2 regions of the Hafnia sp. CBA7124 genome follow, and region 2 is predicted to be linked to the other one. Evidence: predicted binding sites of a transcription regulator. Region 2 holds the regulator's gene; the other holds the start of a gene.
The links. The regulator sigma-54, encoded in region 2, starts transcription at its own class of promoters, with help from an activator protein. The targets are predictions, from matches to a motif close to GTTGGCACANNTTTCGCTNT.

Region 1: the regulator sigma-54 is predicted to act here: its motif matches at 1,683-1,702, upstream of glnA (glutamate--ammonia ligase).

The regions. Positions count from the first base shown of each region.
Region 1 covers NZ_AP017469.1:4,496,839-4,501,243, reverse strand. The annotation lists gene glnA (glutamate--ammonia ligase) at 197-1,606, opposite strand; gene typA (ribosome-dependent GTPase TypA) at 1,973-3,796, shown strand; gene CPY98_RS20410 (methyl-accepting chemotaxis protein) at 3,865-4,405, opposite strand, start outside.
Region 2 covers NZ_AP017469.1:3,811,446-3,815,850, reverse strand. The annotation lists gene ptsN (PTS IIA-like nitrogen regulatory protein PtsN) at 110-574, opposite strand; gene hpf (ribosome hibernation promoting factor) at 699-986, opposite strand; gene rpoN (RNA polymerase factor sigma-54) at 1,010-2,443, opposite strand; gene lptB (LPS export ABC transporter ATP-binding protein) at 2,577-3,302, opposite strand; gene lptA (lipopolysaccharide ABC transporter substrate-binding protein LptA) at 3,309-3,938, opposite strand; gene lptC (LPS export ABC transporter periplasmic protein LptC) at 3,907-4,405, opposite strand, start outside.

The sequences.
Region 1 (4,405 bases), 690 kb from region 2:
ACCGTGGGATTTGGCGAATAAAAAATTTCTCCGCGGGTGCCCATCAGTTAGGTGCTCAAAAAAAGTGGAGAAAAAAACCCATCCGAAGATGGGTATAAAGTTTCCACGGCAACAAAAAATCGACGAACCAATTTGAATCTTTTTGCGGCACGCCATAAGACGTGCCAAGCACATGAGCGTGTTTTAGACGCCGGTTTTAGACGCTGTAGTACAGTTCAAACTCAACAGGATGCGGCGTCATGCGAACACGTTCCATCTCTTCCTGACGCAGTTTGATGTAAGCATCGATCGCGTCATTGGTGAACACGCCACCGCGGGTCAAGAATTCACGGTCAGCATCCAGACAGGCCAGCGCTTCGTCCAGAGAGCCCGCAACGGTTGGGATCTCTTTCGCTTCTTCTGGAGGCAGATCGTACAGGTTTTTATCCATCGCATCGCCAGGATGGATTTTGTTCACAATACCGTCCAAGCCTGCCATCAGCAGTGCCGCGAAGCACAGGTATGGGTTAGCCGCTGGATCTGGGAAGCGAACTTCAATACGGCGTCCTTTCGGGCTGGCGATCACTGGAATACGGATAGAGGCAGAACGGTTACGGGCAGAGTAAGCCAGCATAACTGGTGCTTCGTAGCCTGGAACCAAACGCTTGTAGGAGTTGGTGGTTGGGTTTGCCAGCGCGTTGATCGCTTTAGCATGTTTGATTACGCCGCCAATGTAGTACAGCGCCATTTCAGACAGGCCTGCGTATTTGTCGCCTGCGAACAGGTTAGTTCCGTTCTTAGACAGGGACATATGGCAGTGCATACCAGAACCGTTATCGCCAAACATTGGTTTTGGCATGAAGGTCGCGGTTTTGCCGAATGCGTGAGCCACGTTGTGAACCACGTATTTGTAAATCTGAATTTCGTCAGCTTTTTTGGTCATGGTATTGAAGCGGGTTGCCACTTCGTTCTGACCGGCGGTTGCAACTTCATGGTGATGAGCTTCAACCACTAAACCCATGTCTTCCATGGTCAGACACATGGTCGAGCGGATGTCCTGTGAAGAATCGACAGGAGGAACTGGGAAATAGCCGCCTTTCACCGCTGGACGATGGCCTTTGTTACCGCCTTCGTATTTGGTGCTGGAGTTCCATGCGCCTTCGATATCGTCAATGGCAACGTGGGAGCCACGAATGCTGCTGCCGAAACGAATGTCATCGAACAGGAAGAATTCTGGTTCAGGCCCAAACAGAACGGTGTCTGCGATGCCTGAAGAGCGCAGGTAATCTTCTGCACGCTTAGAGATGGAGCGTGGGTCGCGGTCATAGCCCTGCATGGTGCCTGGCTCAAGAATGTCGCAACGGATAATCAGAGTCGGTTCTTCAAAGAACGGATCCAGAACCGCAGTGCTTGCATCTGGCATCAGCACCATGTCGGATTCGTTGATACCTTTCCAGCCGCCGATAGAGGAGCCGTCAAACATTTTACCTTCTTCAAAGAAGTCGGCATTGACTTGATGAGCAGGGATCGTAACGTGCTGTTCTTTACCTTTCGTATCAGTAAAACGCAGGTCTACGAATTTGACTTCATGCTCATTCAGCATTGTTAATACGTGTTCAGCGGACATACTCTACTCCCGGTTGCCTAAGGTCGTCGTGGAACGAATCTGTATATATAAATGGTTTTTTCACCATAAATTTATACAAGCTAAAACCATGCCAACTTTACAAATCGCTCGGAAAGCGCATAATTGGCGTATCTGGTGATAGGAGACTATGCACCAGAATCGAATTCCGCACCAGAATGGTGCAGTGTAAGATTTCATATGCACCATTCCAGTGCAAATTGTTCATTCCCGCGCCGTTTGGCATCGTGAATAGGATCACAAACTCACCTTTTTACGGTTGTTTATAAGAGATGCTTGTGATCTTGTTTAGTCCCTCGCTTATTACGTGTACAATAGCGCGCTATTTCTAATGCCTGAGGCAAAGCTGTGATCGAAAATCTGCGTAACATCGCCATTATTGCGCACGTTGACCATGGGAAAACTACCCTGGTTGACAAGTTGCTACAACAATCCGGCACGTTCGGTGAACGTGAAGAAGCAACTGAACGCGTAATGGACTCCAACGATTTGGAGAAAGAGCGTGGGATTACCATCCTCGCGAAAAACACCGCCATTAATTGGAAAGACTACCGTATCAACATCGTGGATACCCCGGGGCATGCTGACTTCGGTGGCGAAGTTGAACGTGTAATGTCTATGGTTGACTCGGTACTGCTGGTTGTTGACGCAATGGATGGCCCTATGCCGCAGACCCGTTTCGTGACCAAAAAAGCATTTGCTAACGGTCTGAAACCAATTGTGGTTATCAACAAAGTTGACCGTCCGGGCGCACGTCCTGACTGGGTTGTCGATCAGGTCTTCGACCTGTTCGTTAACTTGGACGCAACCGACGAGCAGCTGGACTTCCCAATCGTTTACGCATCTGCGTTGAACGGTATCGCGGGTCTGGACCATAACGATATGGCCGACGACATGACTCCGCTGTATCAAGCGATTGTTGACCATGTATCTCCGCCACAAGTTGAAGCTGATGCACCTTTCCAGATGCAAATTTCTCAGCTGGACTACAACAACTACGTTGGCGTTATCGGTATCGGCCGTATCAAACGCGGTAAAATCAAACCTAACCAACAGGTTACTTTGATCGATAGCGAAGGCAAAACTCGTAACGGTAAAGTCGGTAAAGTTCTGACCCACATGGGTCTGGAGCGTATCGAAGCTGACGTTGCTGAAGCTGGCGACATCATCGCAATCACCGGTCTGGGTGAACTGAACATTTCCGACACCATTTGTGAAGTGGGTAATGTTGAAGCTCTGCCTGCGCTGAGCGTTGATGAACCAACTGTAACCATGTACTTCTGCGTAAACACCTCTCCGTTCTGCGGTAAAGAAGGTAAATACGTGACCTCCCGTCAGATCTTGGAGCGTCTGCAGAAAGAACTGGTACACAACGTTGCTCTGCGCGTTGAAGAAACTGAAGATGCTGACGCATTCCGCGTTTCAGGCCGTGGTGAACTTCACCTGTCGGTTCTGATCGAAAACATGCGTCGTGAAGGTTTCGAGCTGGCAGTATCTCGTCCTAAGGTTATCAACCGTAAGATTGATGGCCGTATGCAAGAACCGTTTGAAAACGTAACTCTGGATATCGAAGAGCAGCACCAGGGTTCAGTCATGCAAGCCATGGGTGAACGCAAGGGCGACGTTAAAAACATGGTTCCAGATGGCAAGGGTCGTATCCGTTTGGATTACATCATCCCTGCGCGTGGCCTGATCGGCTTCCGTACTGAATTCATGACTATGACTTCTGGTACTGGTCTGCTGTACTCCACCTTCAGCCATTACGACGATGTACGTCCAGGCGAAATCGGCCAGCGTCAGAACGGCGTGCTGATCTCTAACGGTCAGGGTAAAGCGGTTGCGTTTGCTCTGTTCGGTCTGCAGGATCGCGGTAAGCTGTTCTTGGGTCACGGTGCAGAAGTTTATGAAGGCCAGATCATCGGTATTCATACTCGTTCTAACGACCTGACCGTTAACTGCTTGACCGGTAAAAAACTGACCAACATGCGTGCGTCTGGTACTGATGAAGCAACGACTCTGGTTCCTGCGATTAAAATGTCTCTGGAACAGGCTCTGGAATTCATCGATGACGACGAATTGGTAGAAGTGACTCCGGTTTCTGTACGTATCCGTAAACGTCACCTGACTGAAAACGACCGTCGCCGCGCAGCTCGTGGCCCTAAAGAAGACTAATCTTCTTTAACGATTGTTTAAGTCTGATATGAGGGCACCTTTGGGTGCCCTTTTTTTATACCTAAAAATCAGATCCAGTTTTCATCATCTAGCGTTTCAGCTGTTTTTGCTGTCGCTGAGTTTTTTACCGGCGTTGTGGTTTGACCTTTAATTTGAAAGACGGCGACGGCCTGCGTTAGGGTTCCTGACAGATCCTCAACGTTCGCAGCTGTGGTTGCGACCTGCTCGACCAAGGCCGCATTTTGTTGAGTCACCTGATCCATCTGGGTGATGGCTACGCGTATTTGTTCGACACCGCGGCTTTGTTCTTCAGAGGCGTAAGAGATGCTGTCCATCATCGTGCTTGCCTTCGAGATAGCGCTGGTCATTTCCGCGATTGTTGACCCCGTTTTATCTGCCAGTTCCGCACCTTCTTGAATTTGGTAAGCAGATTCAGAAATGAGGCTGTTAATTTCTTTGGCTGACTGCGCAGAGCGTTGGGCAAGGTTACGCACCTCGCTGGCGACAACGGCAAACCCACGACCGGCTTCACCTGCGCGAGCGGCCTCCACGGCGGCATTCAGGGCTAAGATATTGGTTTGGAAAGCAATGCTATCGATGACGCTAATG
Region 2 (4,405 bases):
GACTGTCTGTGGAAATTTGACCTCCAAAAGGAGGTCTATCACTCATTGTTATATCCAATGTAACGTGACGCAGCACTTACTGCCACTGTTTTGACAGCGTGCTAACGCTTTATTCTGTAATGATTTTGTACAGCTCATCATCGCTTTGCGCGCTGCGTAATTGGCGGCATACACCTTTATCGGCCAATTTCTGCGCCATAATAGCGAGTGTTTGTAAGTGGGTTTTGCATTGGTCAGCGGGAACCAGCAAGGCAAACAATAGGTCGACGGGCTGATTATCGATAGCGTCAAAGCTTATCGGCTGTTCTAGATGAATGAAAACCGCAATGGCTCGCAGGGTGTCTTCCTCAAGCTTGCCGTGAGGAATCGCAATGCCGTTGCCAATGCCGGTGCTCCCCATACGCTCACGCGTTAGGATCGCATCAAAGACGATCTGTGGTGGCAGGTTCAGCTGTGCAGCTGCGAGTTCGCTGATGATTTCCAGAGCACGTTTCTTACTGGAACAGTGAACTGCATTGCGCGTGCACTCCGGACTCAGTACGGAGGTTAATGGCATAGTTAAATCGTTACTCATCTCATCTTCTTCATTTAAATCAGACCAAAGGGCTGATTTTTCATGCTCCCCATGATGGCTTATCGGCCCGTTTCATGGAGGAAACAGGCCGATGAAGTCAGCAGGCGTTTAAACAATTTAAACGCTAGTGTTGTTTCAATTTGTCTTTATGTTTATTGAGCTGGCGCGCCAGTTTATCAACCAGAGTATCAATCGCAGCATACATATCTAGCTGCTCCGAGGTAGCATGCAGCTCACCGCCGTTAATATGTACCGTTGCTTCCGCAATGTGCTGGATTTTCTCCACGCTCAGTACCACATAAACCTGATTTATTCGGTCAAAATATTGCTCTAGCTTGCCAAATTTAGTGGTGACGAATTCGCGCAAAGCCTCGGTAATTTCGACATGATGTCCGGTAATGTTGAGCTGCATAGTGTCTTCCTTCTCTGTTATGGTCAAACCAATTGTTTGCGTTGGTTTGACGGTGGGATGGACAAAGACTCTCGGTATTTAGCAACGGTACGTCTGGCAACCATAATACCCTGATCGGCAAGCAAGGTCGCTAGCTTGCTGTCGCTTAACGGTTTGGCAGGATTCTCCGCCGCAACGAGTTTCTTCACGAGAGCACGGATTGCCGTTGAGGAGGCTTCGCCGCCGTCTTCGGTGCTGACGTGACTCGAGAAGAAATATTTCAGTTCAAATATGCCTCGCGGGCTGTGCAGAAACTTCTGCGTTGTTACACGCGAGATGGTGGATTCATGCATTTCGACCTGCTGGGCGATATCGGCCAGCACCATCGGTTTCATGAACTCAGCGCCATTATCAAAAAATGCCTGCTGCTGTTCTACTATACAGCGTGACACTTTCAGTAGAGTTTCATTACGGCTTTCCAGGCTTTTAATCAGCCACTTCGCTTCCTGCAGGTTACTGCGGATGAACTGGGTATCGCTATCGCTTCGGGTTTGTGCGCCGAGCGAGACGTAGTGCTGATTAATTTTAAGGCGTGGAACGCTGTCCTGATTTAATTCAACTGCCCAGCGTCCTTGATGTTTGTGTACCAAAACGTCTGGGATAACGTAGTCGGATTCGCCGGTATTGATAGAAAGCCCTGGGCGCGGATCGAGCGTTTGGATCAGCTGCATCGCCGCTTTGAGGACATCTTCTTTTAGCTTAGTCGAACGCATCAGATTACGGAAATCGTGATTCGCTAAGAGATCTAAATGCTTATCAACAATGAGGCGTGCTTCGATAAGGAAAGGCGTTCCATCGGTAAACTGTGAGAGCTGAACCAGCAGGCAATCACGCAGATCGCGGGCGGCAACGCCGACGGGGTCGAAACGCTGTACGCGTTTAAGTACTGCTTCGACTTCATCCATCATGACGTGTTCATCGCCCATGCTCTCTAAAATATCGTCGAGAGAGGAGGTGAGGTAGCCGGTATCATCCACGGCATCCACGATGGCGGTGGCAATAGCCAGATCGGTATCACTAAATGGGGTGAGTTCAACTTGCCACATCAGATAGTCTTGCAGGGTCTGGGTGGTCTCACCCTGATAGATCGGTAGCTCGTCGTCGCTGTAGTCGGTTCCTGTACCTGATGGGGTGCCAGCCGTATAGATTTCGTCCCATGTGGCATCGAGAGGAAGTTCTTCCGGCATATCCGGCTGCTCTAGCTGTTCGCGGGTATCCAGCTCTTCGTTGACTTCTTCCGTTGAAGTTTCGATTTCATCGTGAGTGTCATCTTGTTCAAGCAGCGGGTTGCTTTCTAATGCTTGTTGAATCTCTTGCTGAAGCTCTAGCGTTGATAATTGCAACAGGCGAATTGCCTGCTGCAGCTGTGGAGTCATCGCTAACTGCTGACTCAGCCTGAGTTGCAAACCTTGCTTCATAATCGCGAGCTCATTTCCATTGGTGTAAGCAGAGTGCCTGCTAAACTAAAAAGAGTCCGGCCGCATGAAGACCACCGTGCGGTATACCCTGCACGAGATGGCACAGGGTAAATATGACGCAAGATAGCCGTCGTTACAGACGGAATTCTTCACCCAGATAGACGCGTTTAACCTGCTCATCGGCCAAGATTTCAGATGGCGTACCATGAGCAATTAGGTTGCCCTGGTTCACGATATAAGCACGTTCACAAACGTCTAGCGTTTCACGCACGTTATGGTCAGTAATCAATACGCCCAAACCGCGGTCGCGCAGGTGTTCGATAATTTTTTTAATATCAATAACAGAGATTGGGTCAACGCCCGCAAAAGGTTCATCTAACAGGATGAACTTAGGATTTGCGGCTAATGCACGTGCAATTTCAACGCGACGGCGTTCACCACCAGACAGCGATTGTCCGAGATTGTCACGCAGATGAGCGATGTGGAACTCTTCCATAAGCTCATCGGCACGATCGGCACGCTGCTCTTTGGTTAAATCTTCGCGAATCTCTAACACGGCCATAAGGTTGTTATACACACTCAGGCGGCGAAAGATAGAGGCTTCTTGCGGCAGGTAGCCGATCCCACGACGAGCACGTGCGTGCAACGGCAGCAGGCTGATGTCTTCATCGTCAATCTCAATGCGACCCGCATCACGTGGCACAATACCAACAACCATATAAAAGGTGGTAGTTTTACCCGCGCCGTTAGGCCCTAGCAGCCCTACGATTTCGCCTGAGTTAACGGTGAGGCTAACGTTTTCAACCACACGGCGGCCTTTGTAGGCCTTGGCCAGATTTTCAGCAATTAAAGTTGCCATAACGAATTAGTTACTCTTGGTCTGTGAGGACTGACTAAACGGAGATTTACCCTGCGGTGCGGCAGGCTTGCTCTGCGGTTGTGATTTAGCTGGCGCTGCCGCCGGAGCCGCTTTGCCGCCCTTATCCTGCAACTGGGATGGGATCAGTACCGTGGTTACGCGCTTGCCTTTATCGCTAAAGGCTTCCATCTGCTGCTGTTTGACCAGATAGGTGATTTTGTCGCCTTTGATGCTGCTATCAACCTGTTTCAGGAAAGCGTCGCCGGTCAGGATGACAAAGTCTTTATCCAGTTCATAACGCAGTTTCTGTCCATGACCGCTAACCGGTTTGCCGTTGTCTTGCATCTGATAGAAAGTGACGGGATTACCGTAACCTTCAACGACTTCTTTGCCTTGAGCACCGTTAGGACGGATCACCACAACTTTATCGGCGTTGATTTTGATAGTGCCTTGGGTCACGACCACATCACCGGTAAACGTCACGGTGTTGCCTTGCATATCCAAAGACTGCTGAGCCGAGTCAATATGAATCGGTTGCTCGGTATCCCCGGTCAGCGCCAGCACAGGGGCGCTGGCTGCGATCAATGAACCGGCAATGATAAGGCTAAGGATTTTGTTGTTTGTTTTGAATTTCATAATAGGTTTTTACCTTGTCAATCAGCCTTGCGGATTTTTCCCGCATGTTCCCGCGCATCTTCAGACCATGGGAGGTGAAGTTTGACCCATAAAGAGTGACTTCATCATCAGAGCTGACGTCCTGAGTCACTAGATTTACCTGCGCATTATCGGTGGTAATCCTTTCCAATTGCGAGGTCGTCGTCAAACTGTTTACTTCAACGTTGCCGTATAAATAAAGCATACGGTCATCGGTAAGTTTTGCTTTATCAGCGCGAATAGACCAGGTCGGTTGAATGTCCTGATCGTAAGTCGTTAGCACCGGATGGGTAAACCAACTGGTTTTATCCTCGGTGAAATGCTGAACATCTTCTGCTACCAGCTTATAGCTTAGTTTACCCGTCGGGTCATAGACCACGGTCAGGGTATGCTGGCTGCGGTAGGTCGGTTCCTGATTATTCGTAGGGGTCAGCACGGAATCGGAATCA